3 regions of the Pantoea sp. Ae19-2 genome follow, and region 2 is predicted to be linked to each of the others. Evidence: predicted binding sites of a transcription regulator. Region 2 holds the regulator's gene; each other region holds the start of a gene.

Region 1 (5,883 bases), 520 kb from region 2:
TTAATATGAATAATTACTGTTGTTACAGGAAATTAACGGAGAATATACCCCGCCTGACCGAGGTGGGCGCAAGGTCTGATAAGTTTGCGGCCCTTTTTTTTGCGATAATCAGGCCCGTACTGGATTTTAGCCAGACAATATTTGACACAGAAAAATAACTGAAAGCGCACGTGTCAACATACCCCAGACGCTAATTGGGTGCAGAGTTAGCGTCGTGACGCCGCAGGCTGGTTTACCTGGCCTGGGGAAAAAAGTACATTGTGCTGAAAGAAAATGACAACTTGGACCCGGTGCTCAGGACGCAACGCCACCGGGACAATCCTGCAACGAGGAGAGGAAAATGGCGGTAACACAAATAGCCCAGGCATGCGATCTGGTAATTTTCGGCGCCAAAGGCGATCTCGCCCGTCGTAAACTGTTGCCCTCGCTGTATCAGTTAGAGAAAGCGGGCCAGATTCATGAAGAAACCCGCATCATCGGCGTGGGCCGTGCCGAGTGGGATAAAGCCGAATACACCAAAGTGGTGCGTGAGGCGTTAGAAACCTTCATGAAGGAAAAGATCGATGAAGCACTCTGGGACAAGCTCAGCAACCGTCTCGATTTCTGTAACCTTGATGTAAACGATACGTCGCACTTCCCACGCCTGGGTAAGATGCTGGACCAGAAAAGCCGTACCACCATTAACTATTTTGCCATGCCGCCCAGCACCTTCGGTGCGATCTGTCAGGGACTGGGCACGGCAAAGCTGAACGCTAAACCCGCGCGTGTTGTCATGGAAAAACCGCTCGGTACCTCGCTGGAAACCTCAAAAGAAATTAACGACAGCGTGGGTGAGTACTTTGATGAGAGTCAGGTTTTCCGTATTGACCACTATCTGGGCAAAGAAACGGTTCTTAACCTGTTAGCGCTGCGCTTTGCTAATGCCATTTTTGTTAATAACTGGGATAACCGCACGATCGATCACGTGCAGATTACCGTGGCGGAAGAAGTGGGTATTGAAGGACGCTGGGGCTACTTTGATAAAGCGGGCCAGATGCGCGATATGATTCAGAACCATCTGTTACAGGTTCTGACGATGATCGCCATGTCACCGCCTTCCGATCTCAGCGCCGACAGTATTCGTGATGAAAAAGTGAAAGTGCTGCGCTCGCTGCGTCCTATCGATCAAACCAACGTCCGCGAAAAAACGGTACGTGGTCAGTACACCTCTGGCTTCGTTCAGGGCAAGAAAGTGCCAGGCTATCTGGAAGAAGAGGGTGCCAATAAGACCAGCGCCACCGAAACCTTTGTGGCTATTCGCGTGGACATCGATAACTGGCGTTGGGCAGGCGTGCCGTTCTACCTGCGTACCGGTAAACGTCTTCCGACCAAATGCTCAGAAGTCGTGGTGTATTTCAAAAACCCGGAGATGAACCTGTTTAAGGATTCCTACTCCCAGTTGCCGCAGAACAAACTCACTATTCGTCTGCAGCCTGATGAAGGCGTGGATATTGAGATCCTGAACAAAGTGCCGGGTCTTGATCACAAACACAAACTGCAAACCACCAAACTGGATCTGAGCTACTCAGAAACCTTTAATCAGTCTCATCTGGCCGATGCCTATGAGCGCTTATTGCTGGAATCCATGCGCGGTATTCAGGCGCTGTTTGTGCGTCGCGATGAAGTGGAAGCGGCATGGACCTATGTGGATTCCATCATCGATGCCTGGGCAGCCGACGGCGACTCATCCAAGCCTTATCAGGCGGGAACATGGGGGCCGGTGGCCTCTGTGGCAATGATTACGCGTGATGGCCGCTCCTGGAACGAATTTGAATAACCACCCAGCCCGCCGCGAGCGGGCTTTTTTTTGCACCAACTCTCAAAAATGAACTGCCGTTTTAAAAATCTTTCCCGGTCATAGACGGGCAAACGGCGGATCCTGTATGGTAGTAGCGCTGTTAACCGGGCTGGCCTGGCGATGTCCTCGCCGTGCTGCTCCCAATGTTATCCATCAGGGGACGTGATGAAAAACTGGAAAACGAGTGCCGAACAGATTCTGAAAACCGGACCGGTCGTACCGGTAATTGTGGTTAACAAGCTGGAACATGCCGTTCCCATGGCTCAGGCCCTGGTCGCCGGTGGCGTCAAGGTACTTGAGGTCACGTTGCGCACCCCTGTGGCGATGGATGCCCTGCGCGCCATCATTAAAAACGTACCTGACGCCATTGTGGGAGCCGGCACCGTGCTTAACACCCAACAGCTGCAGGAAGTCACGCAGGCGGGTGCCCGGTTCGTCATTAGCCCGGGGATTACCGAGTCTCTGCTTAAGGCCGCCGTTGAAGGCCCAATTCCGCTGATTCCCGGCATTAGCACGGTGTCAGAATTGATGACCGGCATGGACTATGGTTTGCGGGAATTCAAGTTTTTCCCTGCGGAAGCGAACGGTGGAGTAAAAGCGTTGCAGGCCATCGGCGGGCCTTTCCCTCAGGTACGCTTCTGCCCGACGGGCGGTATCTCACCGGCAAATTACCGCGACTATCTGGCTCTCAAAAGCGTGCTCTGTATCGGCGGTTCCTGGCTGGTGCCAAACGATGCACTGGAAGCGGGCGACTGGCAGCGAATCACGCAACTGGCGCGCGACGCTGTCGCTGGCGCAGAGTAATCTCCGGCGGGAAGTCAAACGCGAGCGGTGAGTCACTGACTCACCGCAATGGCACTATCCCTGAACGCTGACAGCCGCCGCGCTGGCAACGGCACGCGCAACGGCTTCTTTAGTTGTATCCGCACAGGCCAGGGCAACACCTAAACGGCGCTGACCGTCGATTTCAGGTTTGCCAAACAGGCGCAGCTGCAAACCTGAACCCAATGCCGCCTCCACATTGACGAACTGCACGTTCTGACTGGTCAATTGCGGCAGGATGACGGCTGACGCGGAAGGACCATACTGGCGAACGGCGCCAATCGGCAGGCCAAGGAACGCACGCACATGAAGCGCGAATTCAGACAGATCTTGTGAAATCAGCGTCACCATACCGGTATCGTGCGGGCGAGGGGAGACTTCGCTGAACACCACTTCGTCGCCACAGACAAACAGCTCTACGCCAAACAGCCCATAGCCACCCAGCGCTTTCACCACGGTTTCCGCAATGTGCTGCGCACGCTGCAGCGCCAGCTCACTCATCTGCTGAGGTTGCCATGATTCACGGTAATCCCCGTCTTCCTGGCGATGACCAATGGGGGCACAGAAATGAATGCCGTCAACGGCACTGATCGTTAACAGGGTGATTTCAAAATCAAACTTCACCACGCCTTCCACGATAACGCGCCCGGCACCCGCACGGCCACCTTGCTGCGCATAGTCCCAGGCTTTTTCCAGCTGGCTGGCATCCCGGATAAAGCTCTGACCTTTACCTGAAGAGCTCATCACTGGCTTCACGATGCACGGAAAACCAATTTCGGCGGCGGCAGACACGAAATTATCTTTGCTGTCGGCAAAACGGTAGTGGGAAGTGGGAAGCGCGAGCTCTTTTGCTGCCAGACGGCGAATGCCCTCGCGGTTCATGGTCAGGCGCGCCGCGCGGGCGGTCGGCACGACGTGCTGGCCTTGCTGCTCCAGCTCCAGGAGTTTTTCAGTCGCAATAGCTTCAATTTCGGGTACGACGAAGTGAGGCTTTTCCTGCGCAATCACCGCGGCCAGCGCGTCACCATCCAGCATATTAATCACGTGGCTGCGATGAGCAACATGCATGGCAGGTGCATCAGCGTAGCGGTCAACGGCAATCACTTCCACACCCAGGCGCTGACATTCCAGCGCAACTTCTTTCCCCAGTTCACCGGAGCCCAACAGCATTACGCGCGTTGCACCAGGGCGCAGCGCAGTTCCAAGAGTCGTCATAAATTCCCCTAAAATCGAAGCAGTCAAAATGCGCGCGCAGTATATACGAAAACGTTTGCGTTCTCACCCTTCAGCTTGTTTGCCTGGGTTTGCGCTACTTTTCCTGCTCTGACGTTTCCTGACATCTTTTTGGTAATGATGTTGTTTCTGAATGGTAAAGGGAGATGATGATGAATAACTGGCTGCAACAGATTCAATCGGTACTGGCTAAAAAAAGCAGCGAGGGTAAATCCAGCGGAGGATTAAGCGATATGCTGGCGCCGGGGGCATTAGGCGGGCTGGCAGCCATGCTGGTGGCCAGTAAGTCATCCCGAAAGTTGTTAACGAAATATGGCGGTCAGGCTTTGATTATCGGCGGCGGGGCCGCGGCGGGTGCCGTGCTGTGGAACAAATATAAGCAGCGGGTACGCGAAACGCATCAAAACGATCCCGGCTTTGGTGCGTTGCAAACGCCAGTGGATCAGCGGGCGGAGCGGCTGGTGACCGCGCTGGTTTTTGCTGCTAAAAGCGATGGCCATATTGACGATCGGGAACGCGCGGCGATTGAACATAATATTCACGAGGCTGGCTATGGTCAGGATGCCGAAAAACTCATCCAGCAGGCCATGCAGCGACCGCTGGACCCCGAGTGGCTCGCGGCGGACGTCAAAAATGAAGAAGAGGCGCTTGAACTCTATTTTCTGAGCTGCGCCGCCATCGATGTGGACCACTTCATGGAGCGCAGCTATCTTTCCGCCCTGGGCGATGCGCTAAAAATCCCGCAGGATGTGCGTGACGGCATTCAGCAGGATATCCTGCAGCAGAAAGCGGGCTAACCCGCACAGGGCCAGCGATATGGCCCTGCACAACCTCACATTGCCTTCACTTTACTTGGCATCTCTTTACATTAGTGCCACGCTTAGTGTTCATTACATTCAGCGGGACGGATGACATGAAAGCACCGAGCGCAAAAAAAATCCCTTACGAATTATCGCTGCATGGCGAAACGCGCATCGACAATTATTACTGGCTACGTGACGACAGGCGTGAAAACAGCGAGGTGCTGGACTATTTACGCGCAGAGAACAATTACGGCCAGAAAATCATGGGCTCACAACAGCCCTTACAGAATCGCATTCTGCATGAGATTATCGATCGCCTGCCGCCGCAGGACCACTCAGTACCCTATGTGAAAAATGGTTATCGCTATCAAAGCCGGTATGAAAGCGGCAATGAATATGCCGCCTATTACCGACAGCCCGCTGACAGCGATGAGAGCGACCCGTGGACACTGCTGCTGGATGCGAATCAGCGCGCATCACACAGTGATTTTTATACCATGGGCGCACTGCACATCAGCCCGGATAACCGGGTGCTGGCAGTGGCAGAGGACTTCCTTTCCCGGCGGCAGTACGGCATTCGTTTTCGCAATCTGGACAGTGGGAGTTGGTATCCGGAAGTGCTTAACGATGCCTCGTCCAGCTTTGCGTGGGCGAATGATTCACGCACCCTCTATTACGTTCGTAAACATCCGCAAACCCTGTTGCCTTATCAGCTATGGCGGCATGAGTTGGGTACGCCCCAGCACGACGATCGGCTCGTGTACGAAGAAAAAGACGATACCTATCACCTCAGCATTCATAAAACCACGTCGAAACAGTTCATCCTGATCGTGCTATACAGCACCAGCAGCAGCGAGATTCAGCTGATCGATGCGGATTTCCCGGACGCCATTCCGCAGGTTTTTTTGCCCCGGCGGCGCGATCATGAATACAGTCTTGATCATTATGATCACACGTTCTTCATCCGCTCGAATCGTGAGGGTAAAAATTTCGGACTCTACCGTAGCCATTATCTGGATGAAGCGCGCTGGCAAACCGTGATCCCCGCGCGCGACCATATCGTAATGGAGGATTTCCAGCTTTTTCGTGACTGGCTGGTGGTAGAGGAGCGCCAGCGTGGGCTGACCAGCCTGCGGCAAATCAACTGGGAGACGGGAGAAACCAGCGGCATTGCGTTTGACGATCCCA
Region 2 (5,883 bases):
CGCGCGATCATGGTGGCGCATAATGCGACCTTCGATCTTAATTTTATGAATGCTGCCGCCGAACGCGCCAGCCTGAAACGGAATCCGTTTCATCCTTTTGCCACTTTCGACACGGCCGCCCTGAGCGGGTTAGTGCTGGGTCAGACGGTACTGGCCAAAGCCTGCAAAGCGGCCGGGATGGAATTTGACAGCAGTCAGGCGCACTCTGCGCTGTATGACACGCAGCAAACGGCCACGCTGTTCTGCGAACTGGTCAATCGCTGGAAACGTCTGGGAGGCTGGCCGCTGGCTCTAGCGGAAGAGGCAACAGAAGATCAGGGCGCGGCGGAGTAAAGGCCCGTTAAACGAAGAAAAGGCCGACGATGTCGGCCTTTTTTTATTATTCCGCTTCTTTAAACTTCTCAGCGGTTTCTTTGACCAGCGGTTGTAATTCGCCACGCTGGAACATCTCAACAATAATGTCGCAGCCGCCAACCAGTTCGCCATCGACCCACAGCTGAGGGAAGGTTGGCCAGTTAGCATACTTTGGCAGCTCTGCGCGAATATCCGGGTTCTGCAGAATATCCACGTAAGCGAAGCGCTCACCACAGGCAGACAGCGCCTGAACCGCCTGGGCAGAGAAACCGCAGCTTGGCAGTTTCGGCGAACCTTTCATGTACAGCAGGATCGGGTTTTCTGCGATCTGGCGCTGAATTTTTTCTACAGTACTCATTATTGCCTTCCTTAATTCGTCACTTCGTGTTTCTTTATTGTAGCGACTTCCCTTCAGGACTGAAAATGAGATTTTCTTCCCGTTAGGGCAAACCGCCATGTTTGTTAAGTCCGCTTGCGCGCTATCCACCCGCTCATCGGGACCCGAAAGGTGAATGTATTAATAATTTGCAATAATTTTGCTGAGTTAAGCTGCTGAAATTGCTTATTTATGCCTGCTTTTTACCCAAGTTATTAATTAATAAAAAAAGGACTTACTGTTTTAAAAAAAACTGGACTAGAATGTCTTCGGCGCTGATCGTTGATCAGATTTTTCTTAACCTTGTCAGATATCTGTTGAACCTGACAGCTTAACCAGTAAACGGACTATGCGTTCAATTATTACGCTTCTTATTCTGGCTTTTGCGCAACTGTTCTTTAACGTCGCCTCTGCATCACCGCAGGCGCCGGTTAAGGCCAGCTTGCATAAGGTAGAGAAAAAAAGTGCGCGCGAAGATGAGCGGCGCAAGCGACGCACGGTTAAAGCGTCGGCGAAAAAAAGCCGTTCCTCCGCAGAGCAGAAATCCAGCAAAACGCTTAAAACCAGTAAAAATCCCTCTCACGCGGTTGCCTCTCACAAAACCCTGACCAAAGCGACTGATTCACACAAGAAGCTCACAAAAAAAGTGGCGGCCAATGCCACCAGCAAGAAACGCTATGGTCATCAACGCGCGGTGAAGGTGGCGAAAGCGAACAGCAAGGATACCGGCACCATCAAAATGAGCAACGCACACCGTCAGCGCTATCAAAAAGCACGTGAAACGGCGATGGCAAAACTGATGGGACAGCTGGGCAAGCGCTACCAGTGGGGCGGAAAATCGCCGCATACCGGTTTCGACTGCAGCGGCCTGGTGTGGTACGCCTACAAAGATGTGGTGAAATTTAAAATTCCGCGTACTGCAAATGAAATGTATCACCTGCGGGATGCCGCGCCGGTGAATCGGGAAGCGCTGGAGAAAGGCGATCTGGTGTTTTTCCGCATCAACGGACGTGGCACGGCCGACCACGTGGGTGTTTACCTGGGTAACGGTAAATTTATTCAGTCACCGCGTACCGGAAAGGACATTCAAATCAGTGCGTTAAGCGAAGATTACTGGCAGCGCCACTATATTGGTGCGCGTCGCGTCATGACGCCAAAAACCGTTCGCTAAACGTCACTCCTCCGTCATACCGACGGAACGCAGCCGGGACAGGGAAACCTTCCCGGCTTTTTTATTAGTTCAGAATGGCGGTAAAGCTGAACGCAATAATCATCAACAGTGCAGCCGCCGTGGTCATCAATGACAGTTTCAGATCGGTACTCATCACAACTCCTTAGGCACAATTTTAGTAGGGGTTAAGCATTTTCCCACACGCGTGGGTAAAAATCTCGTTTTATCCGTGCAGCCTTGTTAGAATCCCCTCTTTGTTGCGCAACAGCGCGCAACATCGGTTGCGTCAGCACCCTTTTCAACCGTTATTTCCTGCCCCGATGCCCCATAACCGGTCAGAAAAACGATTTTTTTGCAGAAATAACCGTCCGCTGACGCAAACGTTTAACAACATGCTTATCAACAGGTTAGATAAGCCCGGGAGTTCGATTTTCATGGCAACAATTAAAGATGTGGCGAAACGTGCAGGCGTCTCTACCACAACCGTTTCTCACGTCATCAATAAGACGCGCTTTGTCGCAGAAGATACCCGCGAAGCGGTCTGGGAAGCGATTCGGGAATTACATTATTCACCCAGCGCCGTAGCACGCAGCCTGAAGGTGAATCACACCAAAACGCTGGGCCTTTTGGCCACCTCCAGCGAGGCGCCCTATTTCGCTGAAATTATTGAAGCCGTGGAGAATCACTGCTTTGATAAAGGCTACACCCTGATTTTAGGCAACGCGCATAACGACCTGCAAAAACAGCGTGCCTACCTCTCGATGATGGCGCAGAAGCGCGTCGATGGGCTGCTGGTCATGTGTTCTGAGTACCCGGATGATTTGCTGCAAATGCTGGAAGCCAACCGCAATATTCCCATGGTGGTCATGGACTGGGGCGAATCCCGTGCCGATTTTACTGACACGGTGCTGGATAATGCGTTTCAGGGCGGTTATCTGGCCGGCCGCTACCTCATCGAACGCGGGCATCGCGATATCGGCGCCATTCCAGGGCAAATGGAACGTAACACCGGTGGTGGCCGTCATGCCGGTTTCCTCAAGGCGCTGGAAGAAGCCGGTATTCAGCCGCGTTCAGAGTGGATTGTGCAGGGCGATTTCGAGCCTGAATCCGGGTATCAGGCTATGCAGCAAATTCTGTCGCAGAAGCAGCGCCCAAGCGCGGTGTTCTGCGGTGGCGATATTATGGCCATGGGCGCTATCTGTGCCGCCGATGAAATGGGCCTGCGCGTCCCGCAGGATATTTCGGTGATTGGCTACGATAATGTGCGCAACGCACGCTATTTCACGCCTGCACTCACTACCGTGCACCAGCCAAAAGCGCAACTGGGGGAGAAGGCTCTGGAGATGCTGCTGGACCGCATTACCAGCAAGCGTGAAGAGTCGCAAACCATCGAAGTGCATCCGACACTGATTGAGCGACGCTCTGTAGGCTACGGTCCCTATCGCGACTACCGTCGCTAATCCTCGCTCAACCACTCCTGATTGAGCGTTTGCGCATCACCCAGGTAATTGAGCAACCAGCCCAATGCCGGTGATGCGCGATCTTCCGCCCAACTGACGCAGCAGGGACTTTCTGGAAAAGGCTGGGGCAAGTTAAGTTCGGTCACTTCGCCGCTGTCCAGTAGCGGGCGGGCTAAGTGCCCCGGCACCATTGCGACGCACAGCCCGGACCGGACGCAGTCCAGCCCGGTCTGCCATTCAGGCACCACCAGTCGGCGTTGATTATCCAGAGCCCAGGTCATACGGCGCGGTAACGCACGCGAGGTGTCTTCCAGCACCAGCGAAGGCCAGTTGCGCAACGCCTCATCATCCAGCCGGGCGACCTGGGTTAACGGATGTTCCCGCGCGACGATGCAGCGCCAGTTCAGGGTTCCCATATCGCGGAAAGCAAACCGCCCGCCCACCGGAATCGCCTGAGTCGCGCCTATTGCGACCTCGACTCTTCCGTCAGCCAGCGCATCCCATACGCCGTTAAACACTTCATAACTGATGTGGAGCTCCATATCCGGAAAGTGGCGGTAGAAATCCCTGACGAACTGACGGGTTCGGTGCGGTTTCACAATGCAGTCCACCGCAATCGCGATTTGCCCTCGCCAGCCGTTGGCCAGTTGCTGGCACTGACGGCGCGTGGCATCCATTTTTTTGATGACGCTGCGGCCTTCTCGCACAAAATGTTCGCCCGCAGGTGTCAAAACAACCTCCCGGTGCTGCCGTTCAAACAGCGGTACCGCCAGCCAGGTTTCAAGCTGGCGAACGGTATAGCTGATGGCAGAAGGCACACGGTGCAACTCCTGGGCCGCAGCACTGAAACTGCCGCCACGCGCGACCGCATCAACCACTTCAAGCGCATATTCAGACCACATATCCTGCCTTTAAATTTTTTAACAGCAACAGGCAAATTTTACCGTTTCACAGTATGAAGTACAGCTTTTACACTGCCCCGCGTTTATCCTGCAAAAAATGAGAATCAGATGTCAGCTTCTAAAGGATTCATTCCCTATCTTGCCGTGCTCAGTATGCTGGGCTTTCTGGCCACCGATATGTACCTGCCCGCCTTCGGGGCCATGCAGCAAAGTTTTAACACCTCCGCCGGGATGATCAGCGCCAGTATGAGCCTGTTCCTGGCGGGTTTTGCCTGTGGTCAGCTGGTATGGGGACCGCTGTCAGATCGTATTGGCCGCAAACCGGTATTGCTGGCAGGACTGAGCCTGTTTGCGCTGGGTTGTGCGGGGATGCTGTGGGTGGACGACGTCGTACTGATGCTGGTGCTGCGCTTCATTCAGGCCATCGGCGTGTGCGCGGCTGCCGTGAGCTGGCAGGCCCTGGTGGTCGATCGCTATCCTCAGTCGCGCGCGAATAAAGTCTTTGCCACTATTATGCCGCTGGTCGCGCTGTCTCCTGCGCTGGCCCCGCTGCTGGGAGCCTGGCTGATTAGCCATTTTCACTGGCGCTCAATTTTTGTCGTTCTGACCGCGATTGCCGCAGCCCTGATCTTGATTACGCTGCGCCTGCCATCGGTACAAACAGCCCGCCGCCCGGCCCCGTCACAGCCCGGTTTTATGACGCTGCTGCGTTCACGCGTCTACAGCGGTAACGTCCTGATGTATTCTGCCTGCTCGGCCAGCTTTTTTGCCTGGTTGACCGGATCACCGTTTATTCTGGCAGCGATTGGCCTGTCGCCTGCTGATATCGGCTTAAGCTATATTCCGCAGACCATTGCTTTCTTAGTCGGCGGTTTTGGCTGCCGTGCGCTCCTTAACCGTTTCAAAGGGGCGCAGTTGCTGCCATGGCTGCTCATCGTCTATAGCCTTAGCGTACTGGCCCTGTTTGCCGTCGCCCTGTCAGGCTCGGTTTCACTCACCGCTTTGCTGGTGCCGTTTTGCGGCATGGCGCTGGCGAACGGGGCGATTTATCCCATCGTCGTATCCAGTGCACTTCTGCCCTTCCCCCATGCGACCGGCAGAGCCGCCGCCCTGCAGAACACGCTGCAGCTGGGCCTGTGCTTTGTCGCCAGCCTGGCCGTCTCGGCGGGCCTGACCCAGGCGCTGTTCACCACAACGCTCATCATGGCGGTGACGATTGTACTGGCGCTGGCAGGCTATCAGATGCAGCGCCGCACCGGCGCACAAACTGATATTGCCTCAACGGCACATCCCTGCCAGGATAATAACTGAGGCAACGACTTTTGTCGTCTGAGTGATCAACACGTGACGGGCCCGCCAGCGCCTCCTGTGCCGGGCCCTGATTCGCCGTACCATCATAATAACAATGTTTGACGCAGCCTCATCGCTGTGAAGGTGTCTTTGTGGGCAAATGCACTCTGCTGGCCCTTGCATTGCACCCTTTCTCTGTACGCTTAAGGTTGTCTGGCGCAAGGCGTCATCTGTGACTTTTCTCATAATCCTGAGAAACGGCTCCTGCTCTTTCTCAGGTTCTGACAGTTCTGGTGATGGAGTGGCTATGAGTTCAACATGTGTAGCAGA
Region 3 (5,883 bases), 2.3 Mb from region 2:
GCCAGCAGCGCCTGACGCGCTTTGATTTCGGCTACAGGCCACACTTCTCCGTTAGGGATGTGATGAAGTGCTGTGACAATTCCTGTTGCACCTGCCTGGCGGGCATCGTCAAGTGACACAGGATCGTTCGGGCCGTACCAGCGCCATGTATGTTCCATTATTGCTCCTTGTTGGACGTGTGGCCCAGTGGTCAGGCCGCTGGACCAAGAGTAAGATAGCGCGTAAATTAAGGCCGTGATCCGGATCGCAGCAATATAAATACGTATCATCTGATGCCCGAAAGGCGGCCTGCAACAGGAGAGAGTTATGGGGTTAGCGGTACTGAAAACTGAGCGGCTTTATCGGCAAATTGCTAATGCCATCATTGCGGGCATTCATGGCGGCGATTTCGTGCCGGGCGGGGCGCTGCCGCCCGAACGGGAACTGGCCCGACAACTGGGCGTCAGTCGTTCATCGGTGCGTGAAGCCCTGATAGCGCTGGAGATGACGGGTTACGTCAGCATCCACACCGGTACGGGGGTTTTTGTCGCTCAGACCTTACCGCAACCTTCAGCAGGCAAAGAAACCGAGAACTTCAGCCTGCAGGATCTGCTACAGGCGCGCGAAGCCTATGAGAGCATGCTGGCGGGCATGGCGGCGCGAAACGGCAGTGAGGCCCAGCGTCAGCAGCTGCTGTCCCTTAGCGCAGCGCTCCAGGCATTTAATGAAAACGACGCGGCTTTCATCGAGCAGGATAAAGGCTTTCATCTGCTGATTAGCGAGATGAGCGGCAATGATCTGTTGCGGGAAATGATGGAAAATCTGTGGAACAAACGCGACAGCGCCCATTTCCGCCGGCTGGAACGTCATTATGCCGACAATACCTTTGCAGATGAAATGAACGCGGACCATCAGCGCATCGCCGAGGCAATTGCGTCCGGTGATGAGCAGGCTGCACAGGCGGCGATGAGAGATCATCTGCAGCATGTGCAGCAGCGTTTACTTGGTTAACAGCCGCGAAGGCTTGGGGCGGCCGGTTCCCAGCATAATGGCCAGACGGCTCCCGCCCGGGGTAGTTTCCATTAAAATTTTAGTGATGCTGGTCAGAGGAACGGACAGCAGCATGCCGACCGGGCCCAGCAGCCAGCCCCAAAATATCAATGACAGAAACACCACCAATGTTGATAAGCCCAGACCGCGCCCCATGATGCGTGGCTCAAGCATATTGCCGAAAACCATGTGAATGGCAGTAAACAGCGCCGCCACCATTGCCGCGTCAAACACGCTGTTGAGCAGCAGCGCCTGCAGGAAAGGAGGAATACCGGCAATAATCGGCCCGATATTGGGAATAAAGTTAAGGATAAAGGCCACCACGCCCCACAGTAACGCAAATTTCACGTCCAGCAGGTAGAGCGTCAGCCAGACCGCGATGCCGGTGATCAGGCTGATTAGCGTCTTCAATGCCAGGTAATGCGTCACCCCTTTTAAGGCCTTGTGTAAACCGGCGATACGAATTTTGGGGTTCACAAACGAGTTACGCATTTTATAAGGCAGATGGTGCACCTCAAACAGCATAAAGACCACGGTGAGGATCAGTAACACGGTATTGGTCATCGCGCCTGAAAAGCCACTCAGCGCCACACTGGCCAGATTCATAACGGTATTGGGGTCGAAACGCTGAACCAGGGCATCGGTTGAGATATTGAGATGGATGCTGGCTGCCAGATGCTGAACCACCGCCATTTTCTTTTCCATAATGGTGCGCAGTTGAGGATAGAGGTCGGAAAACTCACTCATCGAGCTTGCCAGTATGGCTCCCAGCAGCAGAATCACGATAAAAATCACCGTAATCACCAGGGTAATCGCCAACCCCCGCCGCAGCCCGCGCCGCATCAGTATCGTGACTAACGGATTCAGTACGATGGCAAAAAAGGCCGCCAGAAGTAACGGGACCAGAATGTCGGAGGCCGCTCTTATCCCGGCAAGGATAATCACCAGCATCGCGAGTTTGATTAAGATATTTTGTCCAATTTTTTCCTGCTGTAACGCGTTCATTCTGTATCTCTACGCATAAATAACTGATGAAAGTGTAGTTGAAGGAAAAGTAACGGTCTGATTTGTTAAGGGAAACGGTAAATCAGGCGAGTTTTTTACCCGATAAATGGCGGAATAAGCCGGATTTTCTGCTGTGTTGCCGTCTGGGTGTTAAAGGATTCTGGGGCGGATCCAGTGAGAAAGCTGTCGGAGACATCAAGGGCAGGGGGCCTGAGCGCACAGGCGGTCACCCGCAACGACTGCGTCGCGGGTGAATGAGGCAGGTTTACAATGACTGTGCGGATTCGCCCTCTTCTACTTCTTCACGTGCCGGCTTGTCTGCGCCAGGAATGAGAAGATTCAGGACAATGGCGACCAGGCCGCCGGTGGTGGCCGCGGAGCCAAACAGATTCTCAAACATGGGCGGCAGATGGGAAAGCGAAGCGGGAACGGATTCGATTCCCAGCCCGAAACTAAACGCCAGACCGACAATAAGTATTTCCCTGCGCGTTAGCGGAGCCTGGCTTAGGATGCGAATCCCCGCCGTGACGACGCAGCCGAACATCACCATTGTGGCTCCCCCCAGCACCGGTGTGGGAATCTGACGCAGTGCTTCGCTGAAAGGCGGAAACAGCCCCAGCAGGATAAGAATGACGCCGACGTAACGACCGACAAAACGACTCGCCACGCCCGTCATCTGGATCACGCCGTTATTTTGCGCAAAGGTGGTGTTGGGAAAGGCGCTCAGCATCGCCGCAATCATGCAGCTCAGTCCGTCTGCCAGAATGCCGCCCTTGAGACGGGCACTAAAGGTCTTGTCGGTAATAGATTTACCGGAAATCAGGCTGTTAGCAGTAAGATCGCCCACCGCCTCGATGATGCAGACCAGAGAGACCAGCACCACCGGAATGAAAAGCGTACTGTTGAAGTGAAAGCCAAACGGAAACAGAGAGGGTAAACGAAAGACGCTCTCGCCCAGATCGTGAACCTGAAATTTGCCACTCAGGGCAGCGGCAATACAGCCTGCTGCGATGCCGGCCACGACCGATGAAAGGCGTAGCCAGCGGTTACCGGAGCAGCTCAGCACAACGATGACGCCAAGCGTTAACGCACCCAGCGCCAGGTTACTGAGGCTGGCAAAATCCTGGGCTTTCTCACCGCCGCACCAGTTAATCACACTGACTTTGATCAGGCTGATACCAATCAGCGCAATCACGCTCCCCGTCACCACCGGCGTAAAGACCCGCTTTAAGGTATCGATGAAGCGGCTGACGATGACCGGCACCAGCGCCGCGACAAAGTTGACGCCAAACAGCATCGCCATGATGTCTTCTGGACTGCCGCCCTGTGCTTTGACCCACAGGCCGCCGGAGATGGCCACACCAAGAAAGGCAAAACTGGTGCCCTGCATGCATATCATGCCGGCACCTATGCCCCATACCCGGTTTGACTGCAGAAACGTCCCGATGCCGGAGGCAAGGAGCGACATGCTGATCAAATAAGGCAGCCACGCATCCAGACCCAGCGCCGTGCCGATCAGCAACGGGGGCGTAATAATGCCAACCAGGCCCGCCAGCACATGCTGTGAAGCGCTGAAGAAAGCCTGGAGTGGTGGGATTCGCTGGTCCAGTCCGTACAGTAAGCCGCTGTTTTTTGGGTCAGACATGATTATCTCTTTCGGGTGCAGGGAGGTCCGACGGTATTGCATAAAGCAGGCCAGGTTTTGCGTTGTGTCGAGGGATCTCATAAATAATGCTAATAATCATACAGATAGACCGTTACTCTGCGATGCAGGAAAGGCGGTAAGCTGTGAAACACATGATTCCTGATTTGCAATCAGGAAATTATTGGTTCAGAAAATGGCCGTGGTTGAGGGATTTTGCACCACTGTCGTGCACCAGTTTGGCTTAAGGGCGTTGCGCCAGCAGAGTGAACCTTGTCAAAGGCAGGCTGAGGGCAAGAGGTGCGTAAAAAGAAATATTCATTTCACTATGCGATTTAATGAAACTTAAAAGGAAGGCGGTGTTTTGTCTCTCCATGCTTATTTTGACGCCTGACCGGGAAGGGACGACCGCATCAGTGCAGGCTTCACGCTGGCGCTTGTCGTCACAGCATACAGGCACTAACTTCCCCCCAGACAAGTCATGTACAGCCATTGCTGGCGAGCCGTTCAGAGCGACATGCAAAAATGCGATCTGCCCCGCTAAAAAGTAATTTTTCAAAAATATTTATTTGAAAAATTTATTCCATTGTAATAGCTTCTCAGCATGCTTTTGGCTTTTCCTGCCCAGCCAGCATGCCACTTCTTGTGCTTTGCCTGCTGGAACCGTACATACCAAAGAGGCAACATCATGACTATCGTAGGAAATTTTATTGGCGGTAAAACCACGTTCAGTGCCAGCAACGAAACCATTCCTGTGTTCGATCCGGCAACCGGCAAGGTGATCCGTGAACTTACCCAATGCAGCGCAGACGAAGTGGCCCAGGCAATCGACGTGGCGCATGCAGCCTTTCCTGCCTGGTCCAAAACCGCCCCGCTGCGCCGCGCACGCGTGATGTTCAACTTTAAAGCCTTAATGGAACAGCATCGTGATGAGCTGGCGGCGCTGATCGTGTCCGAGCACGGCAAAGTCTGGTCTGATGCGTTGGGTGAACTGACGCGCGGGATTGAGGTGATTGAGTTCGCCTGCGGCATTCCTCACCTGCTTAAGGGGGAGAACTCGCCTAACGTGGGCGGCGGCGTAGACAGCTACTCGCTCATGCAGCCGGTCGGCGTGGTTGCAGGGATTACCCCCTTCAATTTCCCCGCCATGGTGCCACTGTGGATGTTCCCTATTGCCCTGGCCTGCGGCAACACCTTTGTACTTAAACCCCCGGCGCTGGATCCGTCTGCCGCCGTGCGCATGGCGGAGTTACTGAAAGAAGCGGGCCTGCCGGATGGCGTTTTCAACGTGGTACACAGTTCGAATGAGAATGCAGAACAGCTTTACAAAGATCCCCGAATTGCGGCCGTTAGCTTTGTGGGTTCGTCGGGTGTGGCTGAGCACATTTACAAAACGGCCAGCGCGCACGGCAAACGCGTGCAGGCATTTGGCGCGGCCAAAAACCACGCTATCGTCATGCCTGATGCTGACCTGGACGCCACGGTCAATGCCATCATGGGGGGCGCATTTGGCTCGGCGGGTGAACGCTGCATGGCGTTGCCTGTCGTGGTCGCAGTAGGCGATGACACCGCCGATAAACTGATTTCGCGCCTGACGCCGCTGATTAAAGCATTACGCGTCGGGCCGGGCATGAGTAAGGGCAGTGACGAGAATGAAATGGGGCCTGTCGTTTCGGCCGCCCATCAGAAGAAAGTGCTGGGTTATATCGACATCGGCGAGCAGGAAGGGGCAACGCTGGTTGTGGATGGTCGTCACCAGAAGGTTGCAGGTTATGAGGACGGCTACTATGTCGGTGGAACGTTATTCGATCACGTAACCCCAGAGATGGTGATCTGGCGTGAAGAAATCTTTGGCCCGGTGCTGAGCATCATGCGCGCGCCGGATTACGACAGTGCGCTGAAACTGGTTAACAGTCACGAATTCGGCAACGGCAGCGCCATTTTTACCAGTAATGGTCACACGGCGCGTGAATTTGTCCAAAACGTCGAAGCCGGAATGGTCGGCGTCAACGTGCCCGTGCCGGTGCCAATGGCATTCCACAGTTTTGGTGGCTGGAAGCGCTCGGTGTTTGGCGCACTGAATGTCCACGGTCCGGACGGCGTACGTTTTTATACGCGCATGAAAACAGCGACCGTCCGTTGGCCGAGCGGCCAGCAAACGGTTTCTGAATTCAGTATGCCGACGTTGGGTTGAGTGGGCGCTGAGT

What was found. Region 2 encodes PurR, which represses purine synthesis genes. Its sites were predicted from a motif close to CANGCAAACGTTTGCNTG; they were not measured.
Region 1: the regulator PurR is predicted to act here: its motif matches at 3,919-3,936, upstream of purT (formate-dependent phosphoribosylglycinamide formyltransferase).
Region 3: the regulator PurR is predicted to act here: its motif matches at 3,726-3,743, upstream of AAIE03_RS19295 (nucleobase:cation symporter-2 family protein).

Annotation. Positions count from the first base shown of each region.
Region 1 is NZ_JBCHWE010000001.1:1,425,439-1,431,321, forward strand. Features, by position in the region: gene zwf (glucose-6-phosphate dehydrogenase) at 341-1,816, shown strand; gene AAIE03_RS06575 (bifunctional 4-hydroxy-2-oxoglutarate aldolase/2-dehydro-3-deoxy-phosphogluconate aldolase) at 2,003-2,641, shown strand; gene purT (formate-dependent phosphoribosylglycinamide formyltransferase) at 2,696-3,874, opposite strand; gene AAIE03_RS06585 (tellurite resistance TerB family protein) at 4,045-4,689, shown strand; gene AAIE03_RS06590 (prolyl oligopeptidase family serine peptidase) at 4,806-5,883, shown strand, end outside.
Region 2 is NZ_JBCHWE010000001.1:1,945,784-1,951,666, forward strand. Features, by position in the region: gene rnt (ribonuclease T) at 1-333, shown strand, start outside; gene AAIE03_RS08950 (Grx4 family monothiol glutaredoxin) at 380-715, opposite strand; gene AAIE03_RS08955 (C40 family peptidase) at 1,080-1,901, shown strand; gene cydH (cytochrome bd-I oxidase subunit CydH) at 1,966-2,055, opposite strand; gene purR (HTH-type transcriptional repressor PurR) at 2,336-3,361, shown strand; gene punR (DNA-binding transcriptional activator PunR) at 3,358-4,263, opposite strand; gene punC (purine nucleoside transporter PunC) at 4,372-5,574, shown strand; gene cfa (cyclopropane fatty acyl phospholipid synthase) at 5,861-5,883, shown strand, end outside.
Region 3 is NZ_JBCHWE010000001.1:4,197,030-4,202,912, forward strand. Features, by position in the region: gene uxuA (mannonate dehydratase) at 1-158, opposite strand, end outside; gene AAIE03_RS19285 (FadR/GntR family transcriptional regulator) at 307-990, shown strand; gene AAIE03_RS19290 (AI-2E family transporter) at 979-2,034, opposite strand; gene AAIE03_RS19295 (nucleobase:cation symporter-2 family protein) at 2,300-3,679, opposite strand; gene AAIE03_RS19300 (hypothetical protein) at 3,921-4,235, opposite strand; gene AAIE03_RS19305 (CoA-acylating methylmalonate-semialdehyde dehydrogenase) at 4,365-5,870, shown strand.